Regions from separate parts of the Stenotrophomonas sp. 1L-E-5-B-C3 genome, predicted to be linked through region 2. Evidence: riboswitches for the same ligand, from Rfam matches in the RefSeq annotation. Region 2 holds a riboswitch; the other holds the start of a gene.
The links. A riboswitch is a leader RNA that binds a small molecule or an ion and turns the genes downstream of it on or off. The one in region 2 is predicted to bind glycine.

Region 1 (15,944 bases), on a different contig from region 2:
GGTGATGCCGGGGATCTTCGACACGCGCTGTTGCAGGCGCGCCATCACCACGGCGGCGCCATCGCGGTCGCCGTGCGGTTTCAGCTCGATCAGCAGGCGGCCGGTATTGAGCGTGGCATTGTTGCCGTCCACGCCGATGTAGGACGAGACGCTGGCCACCGCCTCGTCGGCTTCGATGGCCGCCGCCAGCGCCTGCTGGCGCTCGCGCATGGCCTGGAACGAGATCGCCTGCGGCGCTTCGCTGATGCCCTGCACCAGGCCGGCATCCTGCACCGGGAAGAAACCCTTGGGCACGGCGAAGTACAGCGCCACGGTCAGTGCGAGGGTGGCAACGGTGGCCAGCAACATCAGCGGCTGGCGCTGCAGCACCCAGCGCAGCTGGCGGTCGTAGAGGCCGATGACGCGGTCGAAGACATCGGGCGCATGTGCAGTCTTCGCGTGCGGCTTCAGGAACCGCGCGCATAGCATCGGCGTCAGCGTCAGCGAGACCACCAGCGAAATGCCGATGGCTACAGCCAGTGTCACTGCGAACTCATGGAACAGTGCACCCACCAGGTCGGCCATGAACAGCAGCGGGATCAGCACCGCGATCAGCGAAACAGTCAGCGACACCAGGGTGAAGCCGATCTCGGCTGCGCCTTTCAGCGCTGCATCGCGGGGGCTTTCGCCTTCCTCCAGATGGCGGGCGATGTTCTCCAGCATCACGATGGCATCGTCCACCACGAAGCCGGTGGCGATGGTCAGCGCCATCAGCGTGAGGTTGTTGAGCGAATAGCCGGCCAGCAGCATCACCGCGAAGGTGCCGATGAGCGACAGCGGCACCGCGACGCTGGGAATGAGCGTGGCCGGCAGATTGCGCAGGAACACCCAGGTGACCAGCACCACCAGGCCGATGGCCAGTACCAGTTCTTTCTGCACGCCGCGCACCGACGCGCGGATCGATTCGGTGCGGTCGCTCAGTACATTCATCTGCACGCCGGCGGGCAGCGTGGCCTGCAGCTGCGGCAGCAGCGTACGCACCTGCTCGACCACGGCGATCACGTTGGCGCCGGGCTGGCGCTGGATGTTCACCAGCACTGCCGGCGTGGTACCGCTCCACGCAGCCAACTGGCGGTTCTCGGCGCCATCGGTAATGGTGGCTACATCGCCCAGCCGCAGCGGCGCGCCGTCGCGCCAGGCCAGTATCAGGGCACGGTACTCATCCACGCTGCGCATCTGATCGTTGGCATCGAGCATCACCGCGCGGATCGGGCCATCGAAACTGCCCTTGGGCAGGTTGACGTTGGCGGCGGCGATGGCGGTGCGGATGTGGTCCATGCCCAGGTTGTTGGCGGCCAGCGCCGCTGGATTGACCTGGATGCGCACCGCCGGGCGCTGGCCACCGGCCAGGCTGACCAGGCCGACGCCGGGCAACTGCGCCAGGCGCTGGGCGATGCGCGTATCCACCAGATCGTGCACCTGCGGCAGCGACAGGCCTTGCGAGGTCACCGCCAAGGTCAGGATGGGGGTGTCGGCCGGGTTGACCTTGCGGTACACCGGCGGCACCGGCAGGTCCCCGGGCAGGAAGCTGCCCGCCGCGTTGATGGCGGCCTGCACGTCCTGCTCGGCCACACCCAGCGACACCTCCAGCCCGAACTGCAGGGTAATGACCGAGGCGCCACCGGAACTGGTCGACGACAGTTGTTTCAGGCCGGGAATCTGGCCGAGCTGGCGCTCCAGCGGTGCGGTGATGGTGCGTGTGGTCAGTTCGGGGCTGGCACCCGGATACAGCGTGGTGATCTGGATGATCGGGTAATCGACCTGCGGCAGCGCCGCCACCGGCAGCAGGCGATAGGCCAGCACGCCGGACAGCAGCAGCGCCACCATCAGGAGAGTCGTTGCGACCGGGCGCAGGATGAACGAGCGCGAGAGGTTCATGCGCCGGCCTTGGTCGCGGCCTCCTCGGTGATGATCTCCACCGCCGTGCCGTCTTCCAGCCCGTCGATGCCTTCGATCACCACCTTGTCCCCTGCGGCCAGCCCGGAGCGCACGGCCACGCGTCCATCATCGGCTGGACCGAGCACCACGGTGCGGCGTTGTGCCTTGCTGTCCTTGTCGACGATATGCACGTAGTTGCCCTGGCTGCCGAACTGCACGGCGGCATCGGGAATCAGCAGCGCGGGCTGCTCGCCCAGCTGCAGGCGGACGTTGACGAACTGGTTGGGGAACAGCGCCAGATCGTGGTTGTCGAAGTGCGCACGCAGTTTCAACGTGCCGGTGGTGGTATCGATGCGGTTGTCGACGCTGGACAGCGAGCCGCGGGCCAGCTGCCGGCGTTCTTCGCGGTCCCAGGTTTCCACCGCCAGTGCCGGTTGCGCCTGCACGGCATCGAGCAGCGCAGGCAGCTCGGGTTCGGGCACGGTGAACAGCACGCTGATCGGCGCGGTCTGCGCCAGCGTCACCAGGCCTTCGGCATCGCTGGCGCGCACCAGGTTGCCCACGTCCAACCGGCGCAGCCCGACGCGGCCACTGACCGGCGCGGTGATGCGGGTGTACTGCAGCTGCAGGCGCGCTTCATCAACAGACGCCTGATCGCTGAGGCGGCGGCCCTGCAGCTGGCGCACCTTGCTCTGCTGGTCGCTCAGTTCCTGCCCGGACACGTAGTTCTGCTTCTGCAGTTCGCGGTAGCGCTGCAGCTGGCGCTCGGCGTTTTCCAGCTCGGCCAGATTCTGCTGCTGGGTACCCTGCGCCTGTGCCAGCTTCACTTCATACGGGCGCGGGTCGATCTGCGCCAGCAGATCGCCGGCCTTCACCTGCTGGCCTTCCTGGAAATGCAGCCGTAGCAGTTCGCCATCCACGCGGCTGCGTACCACCACGCTGTGCAGCGGGGTGACCGTACCGACCGCCTTCAGGCGCAGCACCAGCGGCTCGGCGCTGGCGCGTGCCACGCGTACCGGCACCGTCTTGCCCGGCGCATCGTCGCTGCTGCCGGCGCCGTTCCGGGGCCACAGCCACCACGCCAGAACGGCGACGAGGGCGATGGCCAGCACCGCCCACAACAGGCGGGCACGACGGAAGCGGGAATTTTCGGCGACAGACATGGGGCATCCTGCGCCCTGCGCGCGCAGGGACATGCGGGCCCGTCGGCGCGTTCACGGCACCACGGGCAGCGGGGAGGGAGTTGTCTGGCGGGGCCGCGGGCGCGGCGTGGCTGGATGCCGTCGCGGCAGCGACGGGGTGACAATGGTAGCCAATCACCCCGGCCAATGCCGCATGACCATGGTCATGCAACGCATTCGGTAGTGCCGGCCGCTGGCCGGCAACCTGCCGGAATCTGCGGGCGCGTGCCGTGTTGCCGGCCAGCGGCCGGCACTACCGTCAAACAATCAATGCACTTCGTCGTGATAGACGAACTTCGGCATTTCCCAGCGGTAGTGGATCGCCAGCAGGCGCAGCGCGAAGCCGCCGCCGAGGCAGCACAGGATCGCGGTGGCGTCGGCCACGCCCCAGTGCAGCAGCAACAGGTAGGCCGCGCCGGTCAGCAGCGCGATGATCGCGTACAGCTCCTTCTGGAAGATCAGCGGCACCTCGTTGCAGAGGATGTCGCGCAGCACGCCGCCGAAGGCGCCGGTCAGCATGCCGGCAATCAGCACGATCGGCATGGCATGGCCGGCCTCACGTGCGATCGAACAGCCGATCAGGGTGAAGGCGATCAGGCCCAGTCCATCGAGCACCAGGAAGGTGCGTCGGAAGTGGTGCATCCAGCGTGCGACCCAGGTGGCGATCAGCGCCGCACACACGGTGAAGCCCAGGTACTCGGGATGCTTCACCCAGCCCAGCGGATAGTGACCGAGCAGGATGTCGCGCAGTGATCCGCCGCCGAGGGCGGTAACGCAGGCGATCATGATCACACCGAACAGGTCCATGCGGCGGCGGCCGGCGGACAGCGCGCCGGTCATGGCTTCGGCGGAAATGGCGATCAGGTAGATGATGGACAGCAGCATGGGACAGGCTCCGGGCGCGGTGGGGCCGGCCATGCGCGTGTACCGCCACTGCCTGCGCAATGACGGGATGACGATGACCGGTGCCGCTCCCGCTGTCCTTTTGCCTGAGAGTTCAGCGGCATGGGCCGCGTGCCCCTTCGGCGGATCGTGCCGGGCAAGCCCGGTGACCTCTCTCCAGCTCGGCGAGTCGAATGCATGGTTGGTGGGATTCCAGCCCACCGGCCTGAGCGATCATGGGAGCCTGCGCCTTCGGCGGGCGCCAGCGCGGCGCCTCTCTCCTGCATTCGGGCGCCAGTATATCCGCTGCAGTGCAACACGGCATAATCCGGCCATGGCCTCGTCCCTGCGCCCGTGGTTCCTGTACCTGCTCGAATGCCGCGATGGCAGCTATTACGCCGGCATCAGCACCGACGTGGACGCGCGTTTCGCTGCCCACCAGGCCGGAAAGGGCGCGCGTTACACCCGGGCGCGGCCGCCGCTGCGCGTACTGGCCGTGCGCGAGTACCCGGACCGGGCCGCCGCCTCGCGCGCCGAATGGCAGCTCAAGCAGCAGCCGCGCGAACGCAAACTGGCCTGGCTGCAGGCACCGGTCCTGTAGATCCACGCCTTGCGTGGATGGAGACGCCGCCCATGCCATGATCGCCACAGCCATGGACATAGGATTGGTCCGATGAAGACCTGCTGGATGCTGCTGTTCACCACCTGCATGACCTTGCCGGCCTGCGCCCAGGCGCCGACCTCGCCGCCACTGCAGCACGGGCAGATCGGAACCGCCGCAGAGCTGGCCGCGCAGCGTGGCCCGGCCACTGCTGACCCCATCCACCTGCGCCGTGACCGGGTGCCGCCCGATCTGGTCGACCTGATTCCGCTGGCCGAAAAATGGGGCATCGGCGATGACCTGCTGCGCGACGAGATGCAGGAACGTGCCACCGACGCGGAAAAGCGCGCGATGGCCGATGCACTGAAGCATCGGCATGCGCGCATCACCGCCTGGCTCGACAGTTTCCCGAAGGGCCAGCCGATGACCGACGAAGCGGCCGCGTTCATGTACATGCAGCTGGGCGTCGACGAAATGGGCCTGATGCAATAGATCCGCGCCACGCGTGGGTAAGTACGCCGCCCATGCCATGATCATCCCGCCCCAGCCTTGGAGACCAGGATGTCCACGCTTGCCATGTTGCTCGCTGTTGCTGGTGCGACAAGCCCCGCCGCCGACCCGGCCACGATCGCGGCCATCAAAGCCACTTGCCACGATTACGTCGACGGCCAGCTGGAGGCCGACCCGCAACGCGTCGCCCGCTCCCTGCACCCGGACCTGGCCAAGCGCGCGGTCCTCGGCGATACACCCGACGAACGACTGGGCCTGCGCCGCATGTCGAAGGAAGAGCTGGTCTCGTTGACGAAGCAGGGCGCGCTGAAGACCCCGAAGGATCAATGGAACCGCCGCTGCACGGTGCTGGACGTGACCGGCAACGCGGCCTCGGTGCGGCTGGAAACCCCGTGGTTCGTCGACTACTTCCACATGGGGCGCTTCGACCAGCGCTGGGTCATCGTCAACGCACTGTGGTATCCGAAGCCGAAGGCGCTGTAGAGCGATGCGTGCCGCCGGCAAAGCATGGATATCCGTCGTCGTACTGGTCGCCGGTATCGCGCTGCTGCCTGGCCTGCTGTACCTGCTCGGGCTGGCGCTGGTGGAAGGCCGGCCGCAGCCGGCGGACCGCGCACCCAGTGGTGTGGCTGCGTGCAGCAGTGAGCAGCGCACGGGATTCCAGCCGATGAATCCATGGAGCTTCATGACGCGGTTCTTCGATCCTGAAGCGTTGAAGAAGGCGACTGATGTCGAGCGCGAAGCGTTCTGGGTTGCACGCCGCCACCTGATGCGGCAGCCAAGGCACGACATGCTGCGCTGGCATCTCAGCAGTACCGTACTGACAATCTGGATCACCCGGCATTGGAGTAGCACGCAGATTGCCGACACCGCGAGGAAGGAGGATTTCTGCCGCACCTGGTCGGAACGGCGGGTGCCGGGCGGCCCGATGAACCGGTAGATCCACGCCATGCGTGGATGGTGTTGACGGGGTCAGAGCCCTTTCCTGCGGAAAGGGATCCGACCGCGCAACAGCCGGCCAGCGGCCGGCACTACCGTCGGGGTCGCCGGTCTGCCTGGTCATCACCGAAGATGATGCGCGCGCTGCGCTGGTAGCTCCAGTACGCCACCGCCCAGTTCAGCAGCACCACGACGCGGTTGCGGAAACCGATCAGGAAGAACACGTGTGCGGCCAGCCAGAACCACCAGGCGAGGACGCCCGAGAGTTGCAGCCTGCCCAGGTGCACGATCGCGGCCATGCGGCCGATGGTGGCCAGGTTGCCGAAGTCTGCGTACTTGAACGGTCCGGGGACTGCCTTGCCATGCAGGCGCGCGCGGATCACCTCGGCCACGTACTTGCCCATCTGCTTGGCGGCGGGTGCCACGCCAGGCACCGGCTTATCGTTGGCCTGGTTCAGCGCGGCCAGATCGCCGGCCACGAACAGTTCCGGGTGGTCAGGCAGGGTGAGGTCCGGCTGCACCTGCACGCGGCCGGCGCGGTCCAGCGGTACATCCAGTGTTCGCGCCAACGGTGAGGCGGCCACGCCGGCGGCCCAGACCACGGTGCGGGCCGGCACGAACTGATCACCGAGCTTGAAACCTTGGCTGTCGATGTCGCTCACCGGGGTACCGGTCAACACTTCCACGCCCAGCTTTTCCAGCTGCCGCCGTGCCTTCAGCGAAAGCACTTCCGGGAACGAAGACAACACGCGCGGGCCGGCTTCGACCAGCCGCACCTTGGCGCTGGCCGGATCGATATGGCGGAACTCGTTGCGCAGCGTATGCCGCGCGATTTCGGCCAGGGTGCCGGCCAGTTCGACACCGGTGGGGCCGCCGCCGACCACGGCGAAGCTCAGCCACGCGGCCTTCTTCGCCGGGTCCGGTTCGGCCTCGGCACGTTCGAACGCCAGCAGCAGCTTGCGGCGCAGCGCGATGGCATCGTCCAGCGTCTTCAGGCCGGGGGCATCATCGGCCCACTGGTCGTTGCCGAAGTAGGCGTGGGTGGCACCCGTGGCCAGCAGCAGAGTGTCGTAGTCCAGCGTGCTGCCATCGGCCATGCGGATCTGCCGGGCCTGCTTGTCGATGGTGACCACTTCGCCGAGGCGCACTTCCACATTGCGCTGGTGGCCAAGGATGTGGCGCAGCGGTGCGGCGATATCCGGGGCGGACAGGCCGGCGGTGGCCACCTGGTAGAGCAGCGGCTGGAACAGATGGTGGTTGCGGCGGTCGACCAGGGTGATGCGTATGCGCTCGCGGGCCAGGGCACGGGTGGCCCAGAGACCGGCAAAACCGCCGCCGACAACAACCAGGTGGGGAACGCGCTCGCGACTCATCGACTCACTCCAGTGGGGGCATGGGGGAAGCGCTTGGCATCTTCGCACGGCAGGCGGTTGTCACGTCAGCGCCCGCGCGGATCGGCGATACTCGGGTTCAGGCAACCGCCCGCGAGGAATCCATGAGCGAACCGGAAAAGCGCATCGCCCTGTTGATCGATGCCGACAACGCGCCGGCCTCGAAGATCGACGAGGTCCTGGCTGAAGTCGCCCGCTACGGCGTGGCCAACGTGCGCCGCGCCTATGGCAACTGGAAGAGCCCACGGTTGAAGGGATGGGAGGCGGTGCTGCACGAGTACGCGATCCGCCCGATCCAGCAGTTCGCCTACAGCAAGGGCAAGAACGCCTCGGACATGGCGATGGTGATCGATGCCATGGACCTGTTGTACGCGCGCAACCTCGATGGTTTTGCCATTGTGTCCAGCGATGCCGATTTCACCCCGATGGTGATGCGCCTGCTGACCGATGGCGTGAAGGTCTATGGCTTCGGTGAAAAGAAAACGCCGGAACCGTTCGTCAACGCCTGCTCGAAGTTCACCTATCTGGAAGCGCTGGGCCAGACCCATGCCAGCGTGCAGGACGTCGAGCAATCATCGAACGAGCAGGCACCGAACGAACCGGTGGCCAATGACGATGCCCGACCGCGCAAGAGCGGCGCGGAAATGCGCAGCGATACGCGGCTGGTGAAGATGCTGCGGCGTGCGGTGTCCTCGGCCGAGGGCGAGGATGGCTGGTCGCACCTGGGCCCGGTCGGCAGCCAGATCGGCAACCAGGCCTCGTTCGACCCGCGCAACTATGGCTACGGCAAGCTCAGTGACCTGCTGGCAGCGATTGGCCTGTTCGAGCTGAAGAAGGACGGCAAGTCCTCCTACGTGCGCGCGCTGCCGAAAAAGAACAGGTAGCTCCGGCTGCTGGCCAAAGAAGAACCGGTAGTGCCGGCCGCTGGCCGGCAAGCCCCAGATGCCCGATTCCACATCCGCCACCCACATACCCACTCCGATCAGGCGTATCGTTGCCGCTCGCATTGCCAGCAAGGAAAACCCGCATGTTGAAGATCTGGGGCCGTCGCAATTCCAGCAACGTCCGCAAGGTGCTGTGGTGTGCCGAGGAGATCGGCCTGCCGTATGAATCCATCGAAGTCGGTGGCAGCCATGGCGGCACGCAGACACCGGAGTACCAGGCGATGAATCCCAACAGCCTGGTGCCGGTGATCGAGGACCATGGCCTGCCGCTGTGGGAATCGAACGCCATCGTGCGCTACCTGAGCGCGCGTTACGCGCTGGGCACGCTGTACGCCGAGGACCCGATGGAACGCGCCCAGGCCGAGAAGTGGATGGACTGGAGCACTTCGCGGATGGCGCCGATCTACAGTGACCTGATCTGGGGCATCATGCGCACCGCCCCGGCTGACCGCGACGAAGCGCGGATCAATGCCGCCATCGTGCGCGCCGGCGACTACCTGGCGATGGCCGACGCCACGTTGGCCAAACAGCCGTGGCTGTCGGGCGAGACGTTCGCGATGGGTGACATCCCGCTGGGCTCGCTGATCTATGCCTGGTTCGAACTGCCGATCCAGCGCCCGGAACTGCCACACCTGGCCGACTGGTACGCCCGCCTGCGCGAGCGGCCGGCCTACCAGCGCGGCGTGATGTCGCCGCTGACGTAAGCGAAGGCGTTCGGGGTCAGAGCCCTTTTCTGCGAAAAGGGATCCGACCCCAGGCCATCGGGGTCGGCCCCCCCGGCGGGTTCTGCGCGTGCCCTTAATACAGGTCCGTCGGATCCACATCCAGCGACCAGCGCACCTTGCGTGCTTCCGGCAGCGCGTACAACTGCGGCACCAAGTGCGAAAGCACACCGTGCAACGGCGGCCGCTGCAGCGCAGACAGCAGCAGCTGGGTGCGCTGGTAGCCGGCGCGGCGCGGCATCGGCGCCGGCATCGGCCCGTAGGCCTCGACCACGTTCTGTTCGCCCAGCAATTGCCGCGCGGCCAGCAGGAAGGCATTGGCATGCTCGATCTGCTGGGCTTCGGCACGCATCAACGCCAGGTGCGCGAACGGAGGGAATCCGGCGGCCTCGCGCTGGTTCAATTCGGCCTGCGCGAATGGGTGGTAGCCGCCGCTCACCAGCGTTTCCAGCAACGGATGCCCGGGATGGTGGGTCTGCAGCCAGACCTCGCCGGGATCGCGTGCACGGCCGGCGCGGCCAGCGACCTGGATCAGCTGCTGTGCCAGTTTTTCACTGGCACGGAAGTCGGCCGAGAACAGCCCTTCGTCGATGCCCACCACCACCACCAGGGTCAGCTTGGGCAGGTCGTGGCCCTTGGCCAGGATCTGCGTGCCGACCAGGATGCCGGGCTGGTCGCCCAGTTTCGCCAGCTGATGTTCCAGCGCGTCACGTCGCGAGGTGGTGCCGCGGTCGATGCGCACCACCGGAAAATCGGCGAAGGCCGCGGTGAGGTGCTCTTCCAGGCGTTCGGTGCCGATACCCTGCGGCTGCAGCGCCAGGCTGCCACAGGCCGGGCAGGCCAGCGGTGCCGGCTGCCGCGCACCGCAGTGGTGGCACTGCAGGCGACGGCCGCCACCATGCACGGTCATCGGTGCATCGCAGCGGTTGCAGGGGGCGGTCCAGCCGCAGTCATGGCACAGCAGCACCGGCGCGTAGCCGCGACGGTTCTTGAACACCAGCACCTGCTGGCCACGCTGCAGGTGTTCGCCGATTCCGGCCAGCACATCGGACGAGAGGCCGTCATGCAACGGCCGTTTGCGTACATCCAGGATTCGCACGCGCGGTGGCCGTGCATCGCCGGCACGCTGCTTCAGGCGCAGGTGGGTGTAGCGCCCGGCATAGGCGTTGTGCAGGGTTTCCAGCGAGGGCGTGGCGCTGCCCAGCAGCACCGGGATGCCGAGTGCCTTGGCGCGCACCAGAGCGAAATCGCGCGCGTGATAGCGGATGCCGTCCTGCTGCTTGTAGCTGCCGTCGTGTTCCTCGTCGACGATCAGCAGGCCGGCTTGCGGCAATGGCGTGAACACCGCCGAGCGGGTGCCGACAATGACGCGTGCTTCACCGCGTGATGCGGCCGCCCAGACGCGTGCGCGCTCGTTGTCGTTCAAGCCCGAATGCAGCGCGTGCACGGCGATGCCGAGGCGGCCGCGGAAGCGTGCCAGGGTCTGCGGAGTCAGGCCGATTTCCGGCACCAGCACCAGCGCCTGCCTGCCCTGTGCCAGGCAATGGATGATCGCCTGCAGGTAGACCTCGGTCTTGCCGCTGCCGGTCACGCCATCCAGCAGGAACGGCTGGAAACCCTCGGCGGCGTTGATCGCGGCCACGGCCTCGGCCTGGTCCGGGTTGAGGGTAGGGCCGGGCAGCGGCTGCGCGTGCTGCGGGGCCACACTCAGGGCGACGCGCTCGGCCAGCTCACGCTTGGCCAGGCTGCGCGCGGCGGTGCGCCAGTCCTGCATGCGTTCACCCAGCACGTCCTCATCCACGATGACTTCTGCCAGAAGTTCGGCCAGTTGCCGCGGGCGGCTGCCGGCGCGCAGCTTATCGCGCTGGGCGCGGCCTTCTGCGGTCAGCTGCCAGCCCCAGTGATGGGTGTCGGGCAGGGCTTCACCGTGGCGCAGCGGGCCGGGCAGTGCGGTGCTCAGCACCTCGCCCAGCGGCGCATGGGTATAGCGCGACAGCCATTGCAGGCTCTGCCACAGCTCGCCCTGCAGCAGCGGCTGCGGGTCGCACCACGCCAGCGCCTGGCGCAGGCCCTGACCGTCATCGGTCTGGCCATGGCCGACTACCACGCCAACCAGCTCGCGGTTGCCGAACGGCACCTTCAGGCGGCAGCCAACCGCCACCGCGGGAGCCTCGCCCTCCGGCGACAGGTAGTCGAACAGGCGGGGCAACGGGACGGGCAGGGCGACCTGCAGGGTCGGAATCGGTGAAAGCATCGGGGCAGTGTAACGGGCCATGCGCACGCGGATGGCAGGCGCGAGGGCGGCCGGGCGACGCCCGTTGAATCATAAATGTCACCTAAATATCGGTGTCCATTGGAGATTCAGTCTTATCCACATGTTCTGTGGATAAGACTGTGCGTTAACGGTCGGCGGGCGCGCAGGAGGCCGATGGCGACGGCCTCACGCTTGGGTTGGTCAAAAAATCGCCACACTTCAAAATCAATCAAAATCAATAACTTAAGTGTGAAACATTGCTGAAACAGAGTGAATTCAGCTGGATGCCGCAGTTTCCCGTGCGAGGGCCGTGGTGCTGTGCACAACCTGCAGCACGAAGTACCTGCGGGCGCAAGTCCTGCCGGGCGTCGATGGCCTGCCGCTATCATGCCGGCAGACCTTTGGAGTGACCGATGACGGCTGTGCCCGCCCCTGTTTCCTCGACCGCGGCCGGCGCGCTGTCGGCGTTCCTGCGTGGCGTCGAACGCCGTGCCCTGGTGGTGGCTGAACTGCAGTGCGGCGAAGCCGCCCGTGCCGAACAGACCCTGGTGGCGGTGATGCGCGCCTTTGCCGCCGTCGCCAGCGACCTGCCGATGGCGCAGTGGCCGACCCGCTTCTGGACCCTGCTGGGCCAGCGCCAGGCGCTGCGCGAACCGCTGGGCGGACAGTGGGCGCCACCGTTGGCCGCGCTGGGCGAGATGGGGCCGCTGCCGCGGCTGGCGCTGTTGCTGCGGGTGGGCGGCAGCCTGGAGGAGGGCATTGCCATGCGCGTGCTCGACCAGGACGAGGCCGGTTACCAGCAGTTGCTGGCCGATGCCTGTCCGCGCGATGCCCACGGCCAGCCCGATGCCTCGGCCTGGCGGCAGTTGGCCGAGCAGGTACAGCTGCGCATCCGCGACCTGCCGGCCAAGCGCCTGCAGCAGCTGCAACAACCGGCCGCACCGGCCACCAACAATGAAGCTCCTGCCTCCAGCTGGCGCGCACCGCAGCGGGATGAGCGTGCCGCCACCAATGGCAAGCGCCGCCGTGCGAACGCCAAGCCGCGTTGGCGCGGTCCGCTGATCCTGCTGCTGACCGTGGCGGTGCTGCTGGCCGCCGCGCTGGGCTGGCGCCATTGGCAGGGCCGTGCGCTCGGTAGCGATGCACCGCTGCCGGAAGGCGTGGTGGGCGATGCCGGTCCGGTCACGGTGGAGGCGTTGCCGCCGAGCAAAGTCAACGCCGCGCCGGATGCGACCCCGGCCCAGGCTGCCGACGACGCCACGATGCTGGCCGACCGCGACTATCCGCTGGTGGCCGATGCCGACCTGTATGCGTGGACGGCCGCTGGCGGCCCGCTGCCGGTGGACGAATCGCAATCCAAGCCGAGCCGGCCGGAGCCGGCCAGCGCCACGCTGGAAACCGCTGCTGCCGATGAATAAGACCGTGTTCGCCAGCCTGCTGCTGGCCCTGCCGCTGTCGCTGTCGGCCACGCCGCAGACCGTCAACGTGCCGCTGCCACCGCCGTCGCCCGGGATTCCGACGGTGGCGCCGACGCCCGCCGCGGCACCGCCGGCGTTTGCCCACCTGGATGCCCAGCAGCAGCGCCAGCGCCGTGCCGACTACGAGGCGTGGCGGGCGTTGCCGGAAGGTGAGCGTGAGCGTATCCGCCAGGCTGCAGCGCGTTTCAGTGCGCTGCCGGCCGATCAGCAGCAGCGCCTGCGCCAGCAGTTCCAGGCGCAGGACCAGGCATTCCGCGAAGGCTGGCGGCTGGGCCCGCAGCTGGGCCTGGAATTCCCCAAGCTGCATGGTCTGTTTGGCTTCGTGCCGCCGGAACAGCGCGAGGCCGCGCTGGCCGTGCTGCGCCAGCTCAGCCCGGCGCAGCTGGCCCAGCTGACCCTGGTCGCGCAGCGCACGCCGCCGCAGGAACGCGACGCGGTGCGCAGCGCCTTCCTCGCCGTGCCCGCCGCCGAGCGCGACAGCTGGCTCAAGCGCCAGGCCGGGCAGTAGAAAGAAAAGGGACGGAGGGGATTAAGTCGTATTCGGCACAGTCGGGCTTGAAACGACTTAATTCCCTCCGTCCCCTTTTTCTGTTCGTAACGCGATCGCAACGCGTGATGCCGGGGGCTGCTGAAACCCAGCATTCACGCCATGTCATGGGAATGCGCGCGCTGCGCGCGTAAGATGACCGGCCGCAACCCGGTGCCTGTGCCCTTCGCGCGCAACCGCAGTTCGCGTCAAGCACCTTATGTCTACTGCAACCTCCACGCCGCGCTTCAGCAAGGAAGTCGGCGCCACCGGTCTGCTCGCCCTGCCGCTTGTGCTCGGGCATGTCTCCACCGGTCTGATCTCCTTCGTCGACAACGTCATTGCCGGCCACCACGCCACAGCGACCCTGGCCGCGGTGACCATCGGCACGGCGCTCTTGTGGCTGCCGATGTTGATCCCGATCGGTACCCTGATCTCGCTCACCGCCTCGGTGTCGCAGCTGCATGGCGCTGGCCGTGAACGCGAGATCGGCCCGCTGTTCCGCCAGGCGCTGTGGTTGGCGCTGGGCCTGGGCCTGATCATGTTCACCTTCCTCACCGTAGTGCCGCCGTTGCTGCCTGCGTTCGGCATCGCGCCGGACATCGTGCCGGGGGCGACCGCGTTCCTGCATGCGGTGCGCTGGGGTGGCCCGGCACTGACCCTGTACTTCTGCATGCGCTACCTCAGCGAGGGCATGCACTGGACCCTGCCGACCATGCTGATCGGCTTCGGCGGCCTGCTGGTGCTGGCACCAATGGGTTACGTGCTGGCCAACGGCAAGCTCGGCTTCCCGGAAATGGGTGCCGAAGGCCTCGGCATCGCCTCGGCGGTGATGATGTGGCTGCAGGCGATCGCCTTCGCCACCTACCTGTGGTTCACCAAGCGCTTCGCCCATCTGCAGCTGTTCTCGCACTTCGAAGGCCCGCGCTGGCCGGCGATCTGGGACCTGCTGCGCACCGGCCTGCCGATCGGCATCACCGTGCTGATGGAGGGCGGCCTGTTCATCGTTACCGCGCTGCTGATCGGCCGCCTCGGTGCCAATGAAGCGGCCGCGCACCAGATCGCGATCAACGTCGCCCAGCTGTGCTTCATGATCCCGATGGGCGTGGCCGAGGCCACCACCGTGCGCGTCGGCCATGCGGTCGGCCGTGGCGATGGCTTCGGCGTGCGCCGTGCGGCCTGGGCCGGCTACGCGATCATCATGGGCACGCAGACCCTGTCGGCGGCGGTGCTGCTGTTCGGCCATGACGCCATCGTCGGTGTCTACACCAACGACCTGGCAGTGGCCGGGCTGGCCTCGACCCTGCTGCTGTACGCGGCCACCTTCCAGTTCCCGGATGGCATCCAGGTGCTGTCGGCGGGCGCGTTGCGCGGCCTGAAGGACACCCGCGTGCCGATGTTCATCGCCATGTTCGCGTACTGGGGCCTGGGCATGCCGCTCGGCGCCGGGCTCGGCCTGGGCCTGGGCATGGGCCCGCAGGGCATGTGGATCGGCCTGATCGTCGGCCTCACCGCCGCCGCCATCCTGATGGGCTGGCGCCTGCGCCGCAGCAGCCTGCGCATCGGGCAGTCCAGCCTGTCCTGATCCGTCCCGCCCGCCCCGGCGACCCGTGGCGGGCGATCCCCTGACTTGTGTCCGATGCCGCATCACGCGGCACCGGCTATGCTGGCAGTACGGCAAGAAGCCTTCCGGAGCGTTCCATGAATCAACCCGTGCCCCCGCTGCCCCCGGCGCGTCGCAACCCCGTCGCCAGTTTCTTCATCGGGCTGTGGGACGTCATGAATTTCACCCGCCGGTTGATCCTCAACCTGGTGTTCTTCGGCCTGCTGTTCCTGCTGCTGGTGATGTTCGTCATCGCCGCCGGCATGGGTGCCGGTGCCAGCAAATCGCTGCAGGACCGCACCACCCTGGTGATCGCGCCGGAAGGCCGCCTGGTCGAGCAGTTCAGCGCTGACCCGGTCAGCCGCGCACTGGCCAAAGCGGTGGGCGACAACGGTGCCGAAGAGATCCAGCTGCGTGACCTGCTGCGGGTGATCGAGTCGGCCAAGGAAGACAAGAAGATCGAGCGCGTGGTGCTGGAGCTGGACAAGCTGCAGCCGTCGGGCTTCGCGTCGCTGCGTGAAGTGGCCGCTGCGCTGCAGGACCTGCGTGCATCCGGCAAGCAGCTGGTGGCTTACAGCGAGAGCATGGGCCAGGCGCAGTACCTGCTGGCCGCGCAGGCCGATGAGGTCTACCTGGACCCGATGGGGTCGGTGGTGCTCGAGGGCCTGGGCCGCTACCGCCAGTACTTCCGCACCGGCCTGCAGGACAAGCTGGGCGTGGACGTGCACCTGTTCAAGGTGGGCGAGTACAAGTCCGCCGCCGAGCCGTACGTGCTCGACGCCGCTTCGCCGGCATCCAAGGAAGCCGATCTGTTCTGGATGAACGACGTGTGGCAGCGCTACCTGGGCGACATCGCCAAGGCCCGCCGCCTGGATCCGGCACAGCTGGCCGCCGGCATCGACACGCTGCCGGAAGGCATCTCCGCCGCCGGTGGCGACCTGGCCAAGTTCGCCCTGCAGCAGAAGCTGGTGACGTCGCTGAAGACCCGCGAGGAGT
Region 2 (15,944 bases):
ATGCCGATGCGGCCCGGATCTATGGCAAGGCCGGCTCGGCCGATCCGTCGTTCTATGCGTTCTACCGCAGCCTGGAGGCCTACCGTGGCTCCATGACCGACGGCAACGGCGTGATCGTGCTGGACAAGAACGACCCGTTCCTGCAGTACCTGAAGAACGACCGCTGAGGTCGCAGGGCAGTACCCCACGGGGCCCGGCCAGATGCCGGGCCCCGTGCTTTTTCTGGAGTCCCCCATGAAAGATCTGTTCGCCGCTGTCTGCCTGGTGGCGGTGCTGGAAGGCCTGTTCCTGTTCGTCGCACCGTTTGCCTGGAAGCGCATGGCCGAGCGCCTGCTTGACCTGCCCAGCCCGGCCCTGCGCAGCTTCGGCGGGCTGGTGCTGCTGGCCGGCCTGAGCCTGCTGTGGTGGGCGCGTCATTGAAAGGGTAGTGCCGGCCGCTGGCCGGCAACCTGGGATTGCCGGCCAGCGGCCGGCACTACCGGGAGGCGTCTGACTGGCCGGCACATGCGTGGCCCGGCTCTGGTAGATGCCAACCTTGGTTGGCATTGCCGGCCAGCGGCCGGCACCACCGGGCGGGGCGCCTGACCGGCCGGTGAAGCCGCCCGTCGGAAAGGTGGCACCGGACCCCGGAAACCCGGATAATGCACAAAAGCCGGACGGGCCTCCCCGTTCGGCTTTTTCTGTGTCTGGGCCTTCCATCGCCGGCTGCTCCCCGTTTGGAGCCGCCATCCAGGTGCTGGGCAGCCCCGCCACGGTTTACCCGTCCGCGGCCCCGATGGCCGCTACAAAATCGAGGAGCCCGTCATGGGTCAGTCTGTCGTAGTGTTGGGTGCCCAGTGGGGCGATGAAGGCAAGGGCAAGATCGTCGATCTGCTCACTGAGGAAATCGGCGCCGTCGTGCGCTTCCAGGGCGGCCACAACGCCGGCCACACTCTGGTCATCAACGGCAAGAAGACCGTCCTGCACCTGATCCCGTCGGGCATCCTGCGTGACGATGCGCTGTGCCTGATCGGCAACGGCGTGGTGATCTCGCCGGCCGCGCTGCAGAAGGAAATCGCCGAGCTGGAAACCTCCGGCGTGGAAGTGCGTTCGCGCCTGAAGATCTCGCCGGCCGCGCCGCTGATCATGCCGTACCACATCGCCCTGGACCAGGCGCGCGAACGCGCTGCCGGTGGCAAGGCGATCGGCACCACCGGTCGCGGCATCGGCCCGGCCTACGAAGACAAGGTGGCGCGCCGCGGTATCCGTATCGCCGACCTGCACTACCCGAAGCAGCTGGAAGAGCTCCTGCGCACCGCGCTGGACTACCACAACTTCGTGCTCACCAATTACCTGAAGACCGACGCCGTCGATTTCCAGAAGACCTTCGATGAAGCACTGGCCTTCGGGGAGTACGTGCAGCCGATGAAGTCCGACGTGGCCGGCATCCTGCACGACCTGCGCAAGCAGGGTAAGCGCGTGCTGTTCGAAGGCGCGCAGGGCGCACTGCTGGACATCGACCACGGCACCTACCCGTACGTCACCAGCTCCAACACCACCGTGGGTGGTGCGCTGGCCGGTGCCGGCGTGGGCGCAGATTCGATCGACTACGTGTTGGGCATCGCCAAGGCCTACGCCACCCGCGTTGGCGGTGGTCCGTTCCCGACCGAGCTGGACGACGAAATCGGCCAGGGCATCCGTGACCGCGGTGCCGAGTACGGTGCCTCGACCGGTCGCCCGCGTCGCTGCGGCTGGATGGACATCGTCGCGCTGAAGCGCGCCGTGGCTATCAACGGCATCAGCGGCCTGTGCATCACCAAGCTGGACGTGCTGGATGGCATGGAAAAGCTGAAGGTCTGCATCGCGTACGAATACAACGGCAAGCGCACCGAGTACGCGCCGCTGGACGCGCAGGGCTGGGAAGAGTGCACCCCCGTGTACCTGGAGTTCCCAGGCTGGAGCGAGAACACCCACGGCATCACCAACTGGGACGACCTGCCGCCGGCCGCACGTGCCTACCTGCGTTCGCTGGAAGAGCTGGCCGGCTGCCCGATCAGCATCGTCTCCACCGGCCCGGACCGCGACCACACCATGGTCCTGCAGGATCCGTTCGCCTGAGTGATGCGGCGGTGCCAGGCTCTGCCTGGCAACGCTGCCGCACTGGTAGCGCCGGGCCATGCCCGGCGTCGCTGAAAGAAGAAGCCCCGCCAACGCGGGGCTTTTTCGTTAGTGTGTCGGCACAGCCAGCGAGAAGCAGAGCGATAACCAGGATGTCAGCGTGAAGGGCGAGACAGTAGTGCGGATCACCCTGTGGGTGCTGTGGAGCCTGTGGGGCATCGCCTGCATGGTGCTGGCGCTGGGCGCCATCGCCAACCACATGGCCTCACGCACGCAGGTCCTGCCTCTGGTGCTGAACCCGGGTACTACGTCCGAGATCAAGGTCTACCGTTTCATTGATGACCAACTGAGGCTGCGCCTGCGTTATGCGGATGACGGTACTGCTACGGTGATCGATCCTGAGGTACTCCTGCGCGCGGAAACCCCGACAGATCAGACCGACTTCCGCGCCGACACGCGTTCGGGTGCGCCGGGCTCCGGCATCACCCGCGCGCTGGAATCGGTTGAGCCTGCTGGATTTGCCGCCTCGTACTTCGGCTATGGCCGAGGGGATGCGCTGCCGCGCGGCCGTTCCTGGCTGCGGCTGACTGTGCTGGAGGTCGACCCGGCGCTGGCCGGTCGCGCGGCCTCGGTGGAACTGCTGCCGCCGATGGACGTGCTGAAGCTGACCGACCTGGACTATGTGTGGCTGTGGCCGTTCTTTTTCTGGAAGGTGGCCGCGCTGTTCCTGCTGATTCCGGGGGCTGCCTTGGCGGTATTCACCATCAGCTTGCGGCGTTGGCAGCGTCGGGCATCGAAGCAGCCGATTTCAGTAGCGGATACGGATTGATCGATTCGCCCTTCCACCACTGCTTCTCCGGGCCCAACACGTGCATTTCGAAGTGCAGGTGCGGAGCCTCGGCATTGGCGTTGCCGGTGCTGCCGACGTAGCCGATCACCTCACCGCGCTTGATGATCTGCTTTTCGGCCAGGCCATCGGCATAGCGCTGCAGATGCGCGTAGTAGTAGCACCAGCGCCCGCTGGGCTCGAACTGGTAAATCGTCAAGCCACCGCGCTCGCTGTCGAACAGCTTTTCCACCGTGCCATCGGCCACCGCGATTACCGGCGTACCGGCATCGGCCATGATGTCGATGGCATCGTGCACGCGGCCCTCGCTGCGTGCATCGGTGAACGTGTCGCGCAGCTGGGAGGCTGGGATGCCCTGCACGGGCAGCACCAGCCCGGACGGTACTTCCGCAGTCTGCGTGGCCGACGGCGCGGTGGCGGCGGGTGGGGCTGTTGCGCGAGGCGCTACTGGTTCCTTCACCGTCGCAGCGGCCCCCGGCGGTGCTTCCGGAAGCGAGGCGGCTACCGGCCCACTCGCATCGCGGTGCAACCACCAGCCTGCACCCAATCCCAACAGAACACCCAGCACGATCAGCTGCGAAAGACGCATCGGCTCACTCCTGCATCACCACGGGTACCGAGGTATCGACTGCATCGGCCACGCGCACTGCATCCCAGTTGGTCATGCGCACACAGCCATGCGATTCGGTCTTGCCCACATGGCCGGGTTCGGGCGTGCCATGCAGGCCGTAATGCGGCTTGGACAGATCGATCCAGACCCGCCCGACCGGATTGTTCGGACCCGGTGGCAGGGTGGCCTTCTTTTCGCCCTTGCGGGCATCCCAGAACAGCTTCGGGTTGTAGTGGAACGGCGGATCCCGGTACATGCCCAGAATCTTCCATTCGCCGATCGGCAACGGGTCGTGCTGGCTGCCGGACGACACCGGCACCTGTGCAATCACCTTGCCCTGCGCATCGAGCAACTGCAGCGTGGAGTCGGATTTGTCGACCACGATCTTCGCCGCCTTCGGCAATGACGCCGGGGCGATGTTGGGTACCTGGATGCGGCTGCCTGCCTTGGCCAGATCTATGCCCGGATTGAGCGCCTTCAGCAGCTCAGGGGAGGAGTGGAAACGTTCGCCCAGGGCTTCTTCCACACTGCCGTAGCCCAGCGATTTGAGCTTGGCCTGGGCGGCGGGTCCTTTCGGTATGGGCTGGAACGGGCCGGCGACATCCTCAGCAGTCAGCGTGTAGCTGACCAGCGGCGCGATCGTATCGGCCTGCAGAGCTTTCCAGGTAGCGTCATCCAGTTCACCGGTTACGGTCAGCCCATGCGCCGCCTGAAAACCCGACACCGCGCGTCGCTGGTTGCTGCCCACTTCGCCATCGATCTGGCCAGGGGAGAAATTCGCGCGATCCAGCAGCACCTGGGCGTGCAGGGCGGAGCGCGGGGCCACATCCGGCCCGGCTTTCTCGGCAATGGGGGCGGGTAGTTCGGGCGGCGGCGCCTGCGCGAAGGCTGGCGACGCCAGCAGCGAGAGAGCGAGCAGGGTGGATCGGGACACGAGCAAGGGCATTGGGATCTCCAGCAGGTCACGCCACCACCTTGCCCGCAGCAGCCGCCGAGCCACCGTGAAAGGGATCTGATGCCCGCATGAGTAGCCATGGGTATTGCAGCTGTGTCCAGCGCGCAGGTGCTGCTGCGCCGGGGGCTCACCAAGGTGAACGGTGGCCGACGCCGTCGACGGACGGCGATCAAGATTGCCTGCCGGGCCGCCGATAAGGGCACATCCCCCCGTTTTGGATACCCCCATGAACTACTTGAGGAACGTCAGGGTTGCCTGGCGTCTTGGGCTGGGCTTTGGCCTGTTGCTGCTGCTGGTTGCCGCCGTGGTGGCCACCGGCGCCACCGCCAGTGTCGTGCAGAAGCGCGCGATGCAGCAGGTGGTCGACGTCAGCGTGGCCAAGGTGCGCCTGTTGTCGCAGATGCTCGATGCCAATAACCAGATGATGGTGGTGCGCCGCGAGATGCTGATCCGCCAGGGTGAAGACCGTGGCCACGACGAGCAGCGCATCGCTGATCTGGTGAAGCGCTACGAGGCCAGCTGGACCGCCTACCAGGCGCTGCCCAGCGACGCCGACGGCAAGGCCATTGCCGAAACCATCGCCGCCAAGCGTGCCATTGCGCGCCCGCTCAACAAGCAGACCAGCGAACTGATGGAGCAGGGTGACTACCCGGGCGCCGTGGCGCTGACCCTGGGCCCGGTGCAGGAAGCGGCCAATGGCTGGAACAAGGCGCTGTCCGATGGCGTGGACTTTGAGGAGAAGGAAAGCCGTGATGCCGCCGCCGAGGCAATCCGCCTGGGCGAGCGCAGCCTGCTGCAGCTGCTGGTGCTGGGCGGCGTCGCGCTGTTGGTGGGCATCGGTGCCTCGGTGATGATCGGCCGCAGCTTGACCGGTCCGCTGGCCCGCGCGGTGAACCTGGCCGAGCGTCTGTCCAAGGGACAGCTGGACCAGGAGTTCCGCCTTGGTGGCCGCGATGAACTGACTCAGCTGGGTGAAGCCATGGCCAGCGTGCGCCAGAGCGTGCAGGCGGCGATCGGCGCACAGCTGCAGATGGCCGAGCAGCACGAGGCCGGTGCGATCCGCTATCGCATGGACGCCAGCGCCTTCCCCGGTGACTTCGGCCGCATGGTGCAGGCCACCAACAGTCTGGTCGAATCGCACGTGCAGGTGGAGCTGCTGATGGCCGAGGTGATGCAGCGCTACGCCATCGGCGACCTCAGCCGCGACCTGCCGGATTACCCGGGCGAGAAGGGCACGCTGACCCGTACACTGGCCGCAGTGAAGCAGAGCCTGATGGTGATCAACGCGCAGATCGATGAGCTGGCTCGCGCCGCGCGCGCCGGTGATTTCAGCATGCGTGGCGACGCCGCTGCGTTCCAGTACCAGTTCAAGGCGATGGTCGAACATCTCAACGGCATGATGGCCAGTTCGCAGGCCAGCATCGCCGATGTCTCCGACGTGCTGCGCGCGATCTCGCACGGCGACCTGACCGCACGCATGGACGGCGAGTACGACGGAGTGTTCGCGCGCATGCGCGACGATGCCAACACCACCACCGCACAGCTGACCGGCATCGTGCAGGGCATCCAGGTGGCTGCCGACAGCATCAACAACGCGGCGCAGGAATTGGCCGCCGGCAACAACGACCTGTCGCGCCGCACCGAGCAGCAGGCAGCCAATCTGGAAGAGGCTGCTGCATCGATGGAGGAACTGACCTCCACCGTGCGCCAGAACGCCGAGCTGGCGCGTCAGGCCGACAGTGAAGCGCATGCCGCCGGTGCCGCCGTACGCGAGACCGAGCAGGCGATGGCGCAGATGGCATCGGTGATGGGCGAGATCGACCAGTCCTCGGCACGCATCTCGGAAATCTCCACGGTGATCGACGGCATCGCGTTCCAGACCAACATCCTGGCGCTGAATGCTGCAGTGGAAGCCGCGCGTGCAGGCGAGCAGGGCCGTGGTTTTGCCGTGGTTGCCAGCGAAGTGCGCACGCTCGCACAGCGTGCCGGTGTCGCCGCCAAGGAGATCAAGGAACTGATCGAAGACGCCGCTGCCAAGGTGAAGAGTGGCCTGGCAGTGACCGTTGAATCCGAAGCCGCGATCGCGCGCGTGGCACAGGCAAGTTCGCGAACCACCCAGCTGATGAGCGATATCGCTGCGGCCAGCAAGGAACAGGCCGCCGGTATCGAGCAGGTCAACCAGGTGGTGGTGCAGATGGACCAGGTGACCCAGCAGAACGCCGCGCTGGTGGAAGAAGCCACTGCCGCCAGCCGCGCACTGGAAGAACAGGCGCATGCACTGACCACGTCGGTGTCGGTGTTCAAGGTGGAAGGCGCAGCAGCTTCCGCCGTGACGCGTCGCGCAGCCTGAGCAGACTGCTGAACCCGTGACAGGAATACGGCCGCCCTGAGCGGCCGTATTCCCATTGCTTGCTCAGACAGGCCGACACACCGCCATCATTGTTCAAGAACACTGCCGAGCATGGCCCCCACCGCATACAGCACGACCAGGGTAGGGGGCATCACCAGCAGGTAGACGGTCGTCCAGGTCTTTCCGGATAGCCACCCACCCATGCCGATGACGTTGAGTGCTGCGGTCTGCAGCATCACCGGCAGCTGCATGAGGATGTAGGCGCTCTTGGGGTCGCTGTTGGCCTGGGCATCGAGCACCAGCCAAGTGGTCAACGCGAGATAGAGTGCGCATACGGCTAGGCCGGTCCAGCTGAGCCAGCGTGGCTTGCGCATGCCGCCTTCTCCGTTCCGTCGGGACTACCAGCGTAGCGCCGCGTGCGCCGCCGTGCACTTCCTTGGGCCGAGCCAATGAGTGAAGCTGCAGGCGGGGAGCCGTGCGAAGAAACCTGATGGGTGATCAACGTGATGAATGCCGTGATGCTGCCGGTCGTGATGCTGCCAGGACTGGATGGCACCGGCCTGCTGTCGGCGCACTTCGTAGAGGCGATGCAGGCGCGGGGCATGCAGATGCAGGTACTGCCGATGCCCGCGCAGGGGCCACAGGACTACACCACGTTGGCGTCGACTCTGCGCCCGCGGCTTCCTGCATCTCCCTTTGTGCTGTTGGCCGAATCGTTCGCCGGGCCACTGGCCATCGAACTGGCGGTGGCCGGGCAGCCTGGATTGCATGGGTTGGTACTGAGTACGACCTTCGCACGGCGGCCGGTACCGCTGCCAGCGGCGAGCGCACGGATACTGGCTCCGGCGTGGCCCTTGCCGCCGCTCGCATTGATGGCCCGGTTGTTGCTGGGGCAATGGCGGACGCGCGCGAACCTGCATGAGCTGCGCCTCGCAATCGCGCAGGTGCCGGCTGCAACCCTGCGCCAGCGTGCTGCGGCGACGCTGCAGGTGGACGTTCGTGCACTGCTGCCGGAACTCGTGTTGCCGACGCTGTGCCTGCATGCCCTGCAGGACCGCCTGCTGTGGCCGCCCAGCGTGGCCGAGCTGCAGGCCCTGTTGCCCGATGCCCGCCATGTGTCGTTGGAGGGGCCACATCTGCTGCTGCAGGCGCGCGCCGACGCAGCTGCAGCCGAAGTTGCCGCGTGGATGAGGACGCTGTCGCCCTGATCGAAGGGCTCAGCCGCGCGCGCGGGTACGTGCTGCTTTCTTCGCCGCCACCTTGCGCACGGTCTTCTTTGCCGCACGGGTCTTCGCTGCCTTCTTCGCGGCAGCACTACGCGAGGCAGGAGTGCTGGCCTTCTTGGCCACCGTCCTCTTTGTTGCCTTCTTCGCCGTTGTTTTCTTTGCAGCGGTCTTGATGGCGGCCCTTTTCGCCGGTGCCTTCTTCGCCACCTTGCGCCCACTACCACTGCGCTTGCCCCCACCGTCCTGCTTGTTCACGGTCGCCCACGCTATGCGCTCGGCCGTCCCCTCGCTGGCACCGCGCTTGCGCTCGCTGTCCTCGATGTGCTCGGCCTGGCGCTTCTGCTTTTCGGTGTAGGCGGACTTGTCACCGCGGGGCATGGCCGGTTCTCCGGTGGGGGCTTGCCCCCACGGTGGGCCTTGCGGCGTTAAGCGCAAGTCCCGCAAGGGTGATCGCACCGGCAAGGTGCCTCGGCTATGCTTGCCGCATGCGAGTCGAGCCCGCCGACATCGAAGCCCTGTTCGACGCCATCCCGGATGTGCTGTTCTTCATCAAGGACCGGCAGGGGCGTTACACCCACGTCAACCAGACCATGCTGCGGCGGCTGGGCCTGCGCGCGCGCAAGGACGTGATCGGGCGCACCGCGGCTGAGATCTACCCGACCGGCCTCAGTGCGGACTACGTCGACCAGGACGCCCGTGTGCTGTCCGGCGAGGTGATCGAGAACCTGATGGAGCTGCACCTGTTCGCCAACCGCGAACCGGGCTGGTGCCTGACCTGCAAGCGCCCGCTGGTGGTCGACGGGGCGATCGAGGGCCTGATCGGCATTTCCCGCGACCTTGGCCAGAAGGACAGCCTGGGCACGCAGTACGAGCAGCTGCGGCTGGCGCTGGCCCATCTCAACGCGCACTACGCCGAAAACGTGCGCATGCAGACCCTGCTGGACATCACCGGTTTCTCGCTGTCCAAGTTGGAGCGCAGCTTCCGCAAGGTGTTCCAGATGACCCCGCAGCAGGTGCTGACCCGGCTGCGGATCCAGATGGCCATGCACCTGCTGCACGGCGACGACAGCATCGCCTGCATCGGCCAGGCCTGCGGTTTCAGCGACCAGAGTGCCTTCACCCGCAAGTTCAAGGCTGAAACCGGTTTCTCGCCGCGTGCCTACCGCGCCCGTATTGGTGGCAGCGTCGGCGAGCCCGCACTGGCCTGAGCCGCCTGCTGCGCTGTGCCTATCCCCGCGGGCATGGGACAGGGTAAGGTGTCGCCCCTGTAGCCCGCCGCCAGCCCTGCCGATGCCCAACTCGATTCCGACCGCTTCGCCGTCCCGCCTCGGACATTCGCTCAAGCCCCGCCAGCTGATCATGATGGGCCTGGGCAGCGCCATCGGCGCCGGCCTGTTCCTCGGCTCGGGCGTAGGTGTGCAGGCGGCCGGCCCGGCGGTGCTGGTGTCGTATCTGGTCGCTGGTGCGCTGGTGATCATCGTGATGAACGCACTGGGCGAGATGGCGGCGGCCAAACCAACCAGTGGTGCGTTCTCGGTATATGCAGCCGACGCCATGGGCGCTACCGCCGGCGCCACCGTGGGCTGGCTGTGGTGGGTGCAGCTGGTGATCGTGATCGCCGCCGAAGCCGTCGGCGCGGCCGGGCTGCTGGCCTCGGTCTGGCCGGTGATACCGGTGCCGATGGCGGCGTTGGCCTTCATGCTGTTCTTCACCGCGATCAACCTGCTGGGAGTGAAGAACTTCGGCGAGTTCGAATTCTGGTTCGCCATCCTCAAGGTGGCGGCGATCCTGGCCTTCATCGCCATCGGCGTGGCGCTGCTGATGGGGTGGCTGCCGCAGGTGACCTCGCCGGGCCTGAGCAACTTCACCGAACACGGTGGCTTCGCCCCGAAGGGCCTGGCCGGGATCGGTGCGGCGTTGCTGGTTGTCGTTTTTGCCTTCGGTGGCACCGAGATCGTGGCCGTTGCGGCGGCCGAGACCGAAGATCCCGAGCGCAGCATTGCCCGTGCCATTCGTACCGTGGCCTGGCGCATCCTGGTGTTCTACATCGGCTCGCTGAGCGTGATCATCGCCGTGGTGCCGTGGACAAGCGAGGCGCTGAAGTCGCCGTTCGCTGCGGTGCTGGATATCGCCCGCATCCCGGGCGCGGGTACGGCCATCACCCTGATCGCGGTGATCGCGCTGTTGTCGGCGCTCAACGCCAACCTCTACGGCGCCTCGCGCATGATGTACTCGCTGGCGCAGCGCCGCGAAGCCCCGGCCGTGTTGGGCTGGACCGACCCGCGCCAGGTACCGGTGATCGCCGTGCTGGCCAGCGTGCTGTTCGGCTTTGCCGCCACGGTGATGGAGCTGCTGTTCCCGGACCGGGTACTGCCGGTGCTGCTGAACATCGTCGGTTCCACCTGTCTGCTGGTGTGGACGCTGTCGCTGGTTTCGCAGCTGGTGCTGCGCCGCCGTGCCGACCGACTGGGTACCCGCCTGCCGTTCCGCATGGCCGGATTCCCGTGGCTGACCGTCTGTGCGCTGGCGATCCTGGCACTGATCTTCGGCCTGCTGCTGAGCGAAGCGCATACGCGCCTGCAGTTCCTGTCGATGGTTGCGCTGACTGCCACCATCGCCGCCAGCAGCGCCATCGCCCGGCGTATGCGCGAGGCGTGATTGATGTCGCCGGGCATGGCCCGGCGCTACCGATACACCCTGCGCACATGCGGCATGCCATCCTGACCCTATGGGCCGTCAGCGGCCCGTCGACCAGGAGTACCGCATGTTGCGCAGTCGCCCCTTCCTGATGTTCACCGGCCAGGCCGAGGCCGCCCTGGCCCTGTATGCCGAAGCCTTCGCCGATTTCCGCCTGCTGGCACTGCAGCGCCACCCGGAAGGCCCGGGGGCGGGCGTGCCGGGGCAGGTGCGCCAGGCCATCTTCCTGCTCGGCGGCACCCATTACCTGTGCTTTGACAGCCTGGATGTGCACGATTTCACATTCTCGCCGTCGATCTCGCTGTTCGTGGAGTGTTCCGGCGCCGAGCAGTTCGAGCGTGCCGCGCGGGTGCTGGGCGAGGGGGGCCACTGGCTGATGCCGGTGGGTGACTACGATTTCAGCAACCGCTACGGCTGGGTGCAGGACCGCTTCGGCGTGTCGTGGCAGCTGAGCCTGGGGCAGATGCCGGATCCGTGATGCGTTCTGTCGCTGCGCTCGCCGGGCATGGCCCGGCGCTACCGGAAAACAAAAACGGCCCGCTTGCGCGGGCCGTTCTCATTTCCGATGCCGCGATGGCTTACGCCTCGACTTCGTCATCCTTGTAGGCATCGACCGGGATGCAGGCGCACATCACGTTCTTGTCGCCGTACACGTTGTCGACGCGCGCCACCGGCGGCCAGTACTTCTGCAGCTTCAGGCTCGGCAGCGGGAACGCAGCCATTTCGCGCGGGTAGGCGTGGGTCCACTCGCTGGCGGTCACCGCGGTCGCGGTATGCGGCGCGTTCTTCAGCGGGTTGTCCTCGCGGTCCAGGCGGCCGTCTTCGATCGCGGTGATCTCTTCGCGGATCTGGATCATCGCGTCGATGAAGCGGTCCAGCTCATGCAGCGACTCGCTCTCGGTCGGCTCGACCATCAGCGTGCCGGCCACCGGGAAGCTCAGCGTCGGGGCATGGAAGCCGAAGTCGATCAGGCGCTTGGCCACGTCCTCGGCGCCGATGCCGCTGGTCTTCTCCAGCGGGCGCACGTCCAGGATGCACTCGTGTGCCACCAGGCCGTTGCGGCCGGTGTACAGGGTCTTGAAGTGCGGAGCCAGGCGCTTGGCGATGTAGTTGGCGTTGAGCTGGGCGACCTGGGTGGCCTTGCGCAGGCCTTCGGTACCCATCATCGCGATGTACATCCAGCTGATCGGCAGGATTGACGCGCTGCCGAAGCTGGCTGCGCTGACCATACCGACCGGGCCGTGGTCGCCCAGCTTGCCCGGCAGGAACGGCGCCAGGTGCTCCTTGACCGCACACGGGCCAACGCCCGGGCCGCCGCCGCCGTGCGGGATGCAGAAGGTCTTGTGCAGGTTCAGGTGGGAAACGTCCGAACCCCACTTGCCCGGCTTGGCCACGCCGACCAGGGCGTTCATGTTGGCACCGTCGGTGTACACCTGGCCGCCGTGCTTGTGGATGATCTCGCAGATCTCCACCACCTCTTCCTCGAACACGCCGTGCGTGGACGGGTAGGTCATCATGATCGCGGCCAGGCGGTCGCTGTACTTCTCGGCGTTGAGGCGGATGTCCTCGACGTCGACGTTGCCGTTGGCATCGGTCTTGGTCACCACCACCTTCATGCCGCACATCTGTGCCGATGCCGGGTTGGTGCCGTGCGCCGAATCCGGGATCAGGCAGATGTCACGATGGTCTTCGCCGCGCGAGCGGTGGTAGGCACGGATCGCCAGCAGGCCGGCGTACTCGCCCTGCGCGCCGGAGTTCGGCTGCAGGCTCACCGCGTCGTAGCCGGTGCATTCCACCAGCATCGCTTCCAGCGAGTCGATCAGTTCCTTGTAGCCCAGCGCCTGGTCGGCCGGCACCAGCGGATGGATCTGCGAGAACTCCGGCCAGGTCACCGGGATCATCTCGGCGGTGGCGTTGAGCTTCATGGTGCACGAGCCCAGCGGGATCATCGTGCGGTCCATCGCCAGGTCCTTGTCGGCCAGCGAACGCAGGTAGCGCAGCAGTTCGTGCTCGCTGTGGTGGGTGTTGAACACCGGATGGGTCAGGAATTCAGACTGGCGCAGCAGGCCGGCCGGCAGCGCGTCGGCGGTGCTGGCATCCAGTGCGTCCACATCCAGCGAAGCACCGAACACCGAAGCCACGGCCACGATGTCGGCGCGGGTGGTGGTTTCGTCCAGGCTGATGCCGACCGAGTCGCTGTCGATCGCACGCAGGTTGTAACCGGCGGCACGGGCCTTGGCGTGGATCTCATCGGCGTGCACGCCGGTGACGTGCAGGGTGTCGAAGAAGTCACCACCGACCTGCACGCCGGCACTGCGCAGCGCGCTGGCAAGGATCGAGGCCAGGCGGTGGGTGCGGCGGGCGATGCGGGTCAGGCCTTCCGGGCCGTGGTAGACGGCATACATCGAGGCCATCACCGCCAGCAGCACCTGCGCGGTGCAGATGTTGGACGTGGCCTTCTCGCGACGGATGTGCTGCTCGCGGGTCTGCAGGGTCAGGCGGTAGGCCGGGTTGCCCTGTGCGTCGATCGACACACCGATCAGGCGGCCCGGCATCGAACGCTTGTAGGCATCGCGGCAGGCCATGAACGCCGCATGCGGGCCACCGAAGCCGAACGGCACGCCGAAACGCTGGCTGTTGCCGACCACGATGTCCGCGCCCCATTCGCCGGGGGCGGCCAGCAGGGTCAGCGCCAGCAGGTCGGTGGCCACGGCCACCAGGCCGCCGCGTGCGTGCACGGCATCGACCAGCGCCTTGTAGTCGCCGACCTGGCCGAAGGTGTCCGGGTACTGCAGCAGCAGGCCGAAGCTGTCCGCTTCCAGGGCTTCGGCCGGCGTGCCAACGCGCAGCACGATGCCCATCGGTTCTGCGCGGGTGCGCAACAGTTCCAGCGTCTGCGGGTGTACGGCGTCGTGCACGAAGAAGGTGTCCGACTTCGACTTGGCCGAGCGCTTGGCCAGGGTCATCGCTTCGGCGGCGGCGGTCGCTTCGTCCAGCAGCGAGGCGTTGGCGATTTCCATGCCGGTCAGGTCGGCGCACAGGGTCTGGAAGTTGATCAGCGCTTCCATGCGGCCCTGCGAGATTTCCGCCTGGTACGGGGTGTAGGCGGTGTACCAGGCCGGGTTTTCCAGGATGTTGCGCAGGATCACGTTCGGCGTGTGGGTACCGTAGTAGCCCTGGCCGATGAAGCTGCGCAGCACGGTGTTCTTGTCGGCGATCGCGCGGATCTTCGCCAGCGCCTGCACTTCGGTGATCGACTCCGGCAGCGCCAGCGGGGCCGGCGACTTGATCTTGGCCGGCACGATGGTATCGGTCATCGCATCCAGCGAGGCGTGGCCGATGACGCCGAGCATCTGCGCGATCTCGGCATCGTTGGGGCCGATGTGGCGCTCGACGAAGGCCGAATGATGCTCGAGCTCACGCAGGGAAGGGGTGTTCTGGGACATGGCGAAGGATCCGTCAGGAAAGGGCACACGCACGGGCACAAGCCGCCGGTCGGCGGTCTGCGGGGCGCCCCTCTGTCCTTTTGCCTGAGAGTTTGAAAGCGCGGCGGACCGCAGCTTCTTGCCCCTTCGGCGCCGGATTGAACCGGTCTCTCCAGAGTTCTGTTACGGGTGGTATCGGGCCTGAGCGATTACGGGCGTTGCGCCTTCGGCAGCGGTGTTCCGCTTCTCCCACCGTGTTGCCCGCCGATTATAGCCCGTTGCGCGCCGGCCGGCCGCTCCCGGGGGGCGCCGCTGCGCCTGAATGGCCGATGGCCCGGCCGTGCGTTTTGTGCATCCGTGCATGGCGCGGGGCGCAATCCCCACCTATGATGGGTGGATACCCGAATTCATCTGGCGCTGTCCCTGTTTCAGGGGACTGGCGCCCGCCGTGCGTGCCGCGCATGGCCCTGCCGGACGCCTCTCCATGACCGCCGCTGTTGCTCCTTCCACCCGCCGCATGGCCCTGCTGCTTGCCGGCCTGGCCATGTTTGGTCCGTTCTCAATCGACACCATCTTCCCGGCGTTCCCGCAGCTGGCCCAGCGCCTGGCGGTGGACGAAGTGGCGGTGCAGCAGACCATCAGCGTGTACCTGCTGTTCTACGGCCTGATGAGCCTGGCCCATGGACCGCTGTCCGACGCCTGGGGCCGCAAGCGGGTGATCCTCGGCGGCCTGGTGATATTCGTCGGCGCCTCAGTCGGCTGTGCGCTGTCCACTGACCTGACCACGCTGCTGGGCTTCCGCGCACTGCAGGGCCTGTCGGCAGGTGTCGGCATGATCGTCGGCCGAGCGGTGATCCGCGACCTGTACCACGGCCATGACGCACAGCGGCTGATGAGCCAGGTGTCGATGCTGTTCGGCATCGCCCCGGCGATCGCCCCGATCATCGGTGGCTGGATCCTGCTCAGCGGCGCTGGCTGGCCGTTGATCTTCTGGTTCCTGGTGGTGTTCGCGCTGGTGCTGCTGGCGGCCACTGCACGCTACCTGCCGGAAACCCATCCGGTCGAGGCGCGCGTGCCGTTGTCACCGCGCGTGCTGCTGCGCGACTACGTTCGCATCGGCTTCAATCCGCGTTTCCTGCGCCTGGCGCTGGCCGGCAGCATCGGCTTCGGTGGCGTGTTCCTGTACATCTCCTCGGCGCCGGTGTTCGTGATGCAGCACCTGCACCTGGGCGAGGGCGGTTTCGCCTGGCTGTTCATTCCCACCATCGGCGGCATGACCACCGGCTCGTTCCTGTCCGGGCGCATGGCCGGGCACAGCAGCCCCACGCGACAGGTCGCCATCGGTTTCGGCCTGTGTGCGTTGTCGGTGCTGCTGAACATCGGCTACGTCGGCCTGGCGCCACAGTTCGCACTGCCGTGGGCGGTGATGCCGATCTTCCTGGGCGGCATGGGCATGGCGCTGATCTTCCCGATCCTGGCGCTGGCGGTGCTGGACATGTATCCGCACCAGCGTGGCCTGGCGTCCTCGCTGCAGGCCTTCGTGCAGCTGATGATCAGCACCGTGGTGGCCGGCGTGGTGTCGCCGCTGCTCAGCGCCAGCCCGCTGCACCTGGCACTGGGCCAGGCCGCGTTCTTCGGCGCCGGCTTCGTGTTCTGGTACTGGGAACACCAGCGCGAGCGCGCGGCGCAGGCAGCCTGCACGGGCCATTGAGCAGCGCGCAGGGGTAGGGCGGACGG

Region 1: another riboswitch for glycine. It lies ahead of AC0Z6F_RS16955 (trimeric intracellular cation channel family protein); the one in region 2 lies ahead of gcvP (aminomethyl-transferring glycine dehydrogenase).

The regions. Positions count from the first base shown of each region.
Region 1 is NZ_JBXAWS010000014.1:88,011-103,954, reverse strand. Features, by position in the region: gene AC0Z6F_RS16965 (multidrug efflux RND transporter permease subunit) at 1-1,917, opposite strand, end outside; gene AC0Z6F_RS16960 (MdtA/MuxA family multidrug efflux RND transporter periplasmic adaptor subunit) at 1,914-3,080, opposite strand; gene AC0Z6F_RS16955 (trimeric intracellular cation channel family protein) at 3,366-3,983, opposite strand; glycine riboswitch at 4,066-4,171, opposite strand; glycine riboswitch at 4,185-4,274, opposite strand; gene AC0Z6F_RS16950 (GIY-YIG nuclease family protein) at 4,315-4,581, shown strand; gene AC0Z6F_RS16945 (hypothetical protein) at 4,654-5,073, shown strand; gene AC0Z6F_RS16940 (nuclear transport factor 2 family protein) at 5,143-5,574, shown strand; gene AC0Z6F_RS16935 (hypothetical protein) at 5,579-6,031, shown strand; gene AC0Z6F_RS16930 (NAD(P)/FAD-dependent oxidoreductase) at 6,123-7,403, opposite strand; gene AC0Z6F_RS16925 (NYN domain-containing protein) at 7,526-8,305, shown strand; gene AC0Z6F_RS16920 (glutathione S-transferase family protein) at 8,449-9,069, shown strand; gene AC0Z6F_RS16915 (primosomal protein N') at 9,164-11,341, opposite strand; gene AC0Z6F_RS16910 (hypothetical protein) at 11,755-12,759, shown strand; gene AC0Z6F_RS16905 (DUF3106 domain-containing protein) at 12,752-13,327, shown strand; gene AC0Z6F_RS16900 (MATE family efflux transporter) at 13,566-14,930, shown strand; gene sppA (signal peptide peptidase SppA) at 15,047-15,944, shown strand, end outside.
Region 2 is NZ_JBXAWS010000010.1:30,325-46,268, reverse strand. Features, by position in the region: gene hflC (protease modulator HflC) at 1-167, shown strand, start outside; gene AC0Z6F_RS13960 (DUF2065 domain-containing protein) at 235-420, shown strand; gene AC0Z6F_RS13955 (adenylosuccinate synthase) at 805-2,097, shown strand; gene AC0Z6F_RS13950 (hypothetical protein) at 2,258-2,926, shown strand; gene AC0Z6F_RS13945 (M23 family metallopeptidase) at 2,862-3,533, opposite strand; gene AC0Z6F_RS13940 (L,D-transpeptidase family protein) at 3,538-4,500, opposite strand; gene AC0Z6F_RS13935 (methyl-accepting chemotaxis protein) at 4,736-6,859, shown strand; gene AC0Z6F_RS13930 (hypothetical protein) at 6,946-7,233, opposite strand; gene AC0Z6F_RS13925 (alpha/beta fold hydrolase) at 7,366-8,067, shown strand; gene AC0Z6F_RS13920 (hypothetical protein) at 8,077-8,463, opposite strand; gene AC0Z6F_RS13915 (AraC family transcriptional regulator) at 8,571-9,293, shown strand; gene AC0Z6F_RS13910 (amino acid permease) at 9,376-10,743, shown strand; gene AC0Z6F_RS13905 (VOC family protein) at 10,850-11,260, shown strand; gene gcvP (aminomethyl-transferring glycine dehydrogenase) at 11,361-14,228, opposite strand; glycine riboswitch at 14,291-14,393, opposite strand; gene AC0Z6F_RS13895 (multidrug effflux MFS transporter) at 14,692-15,918, shown strand.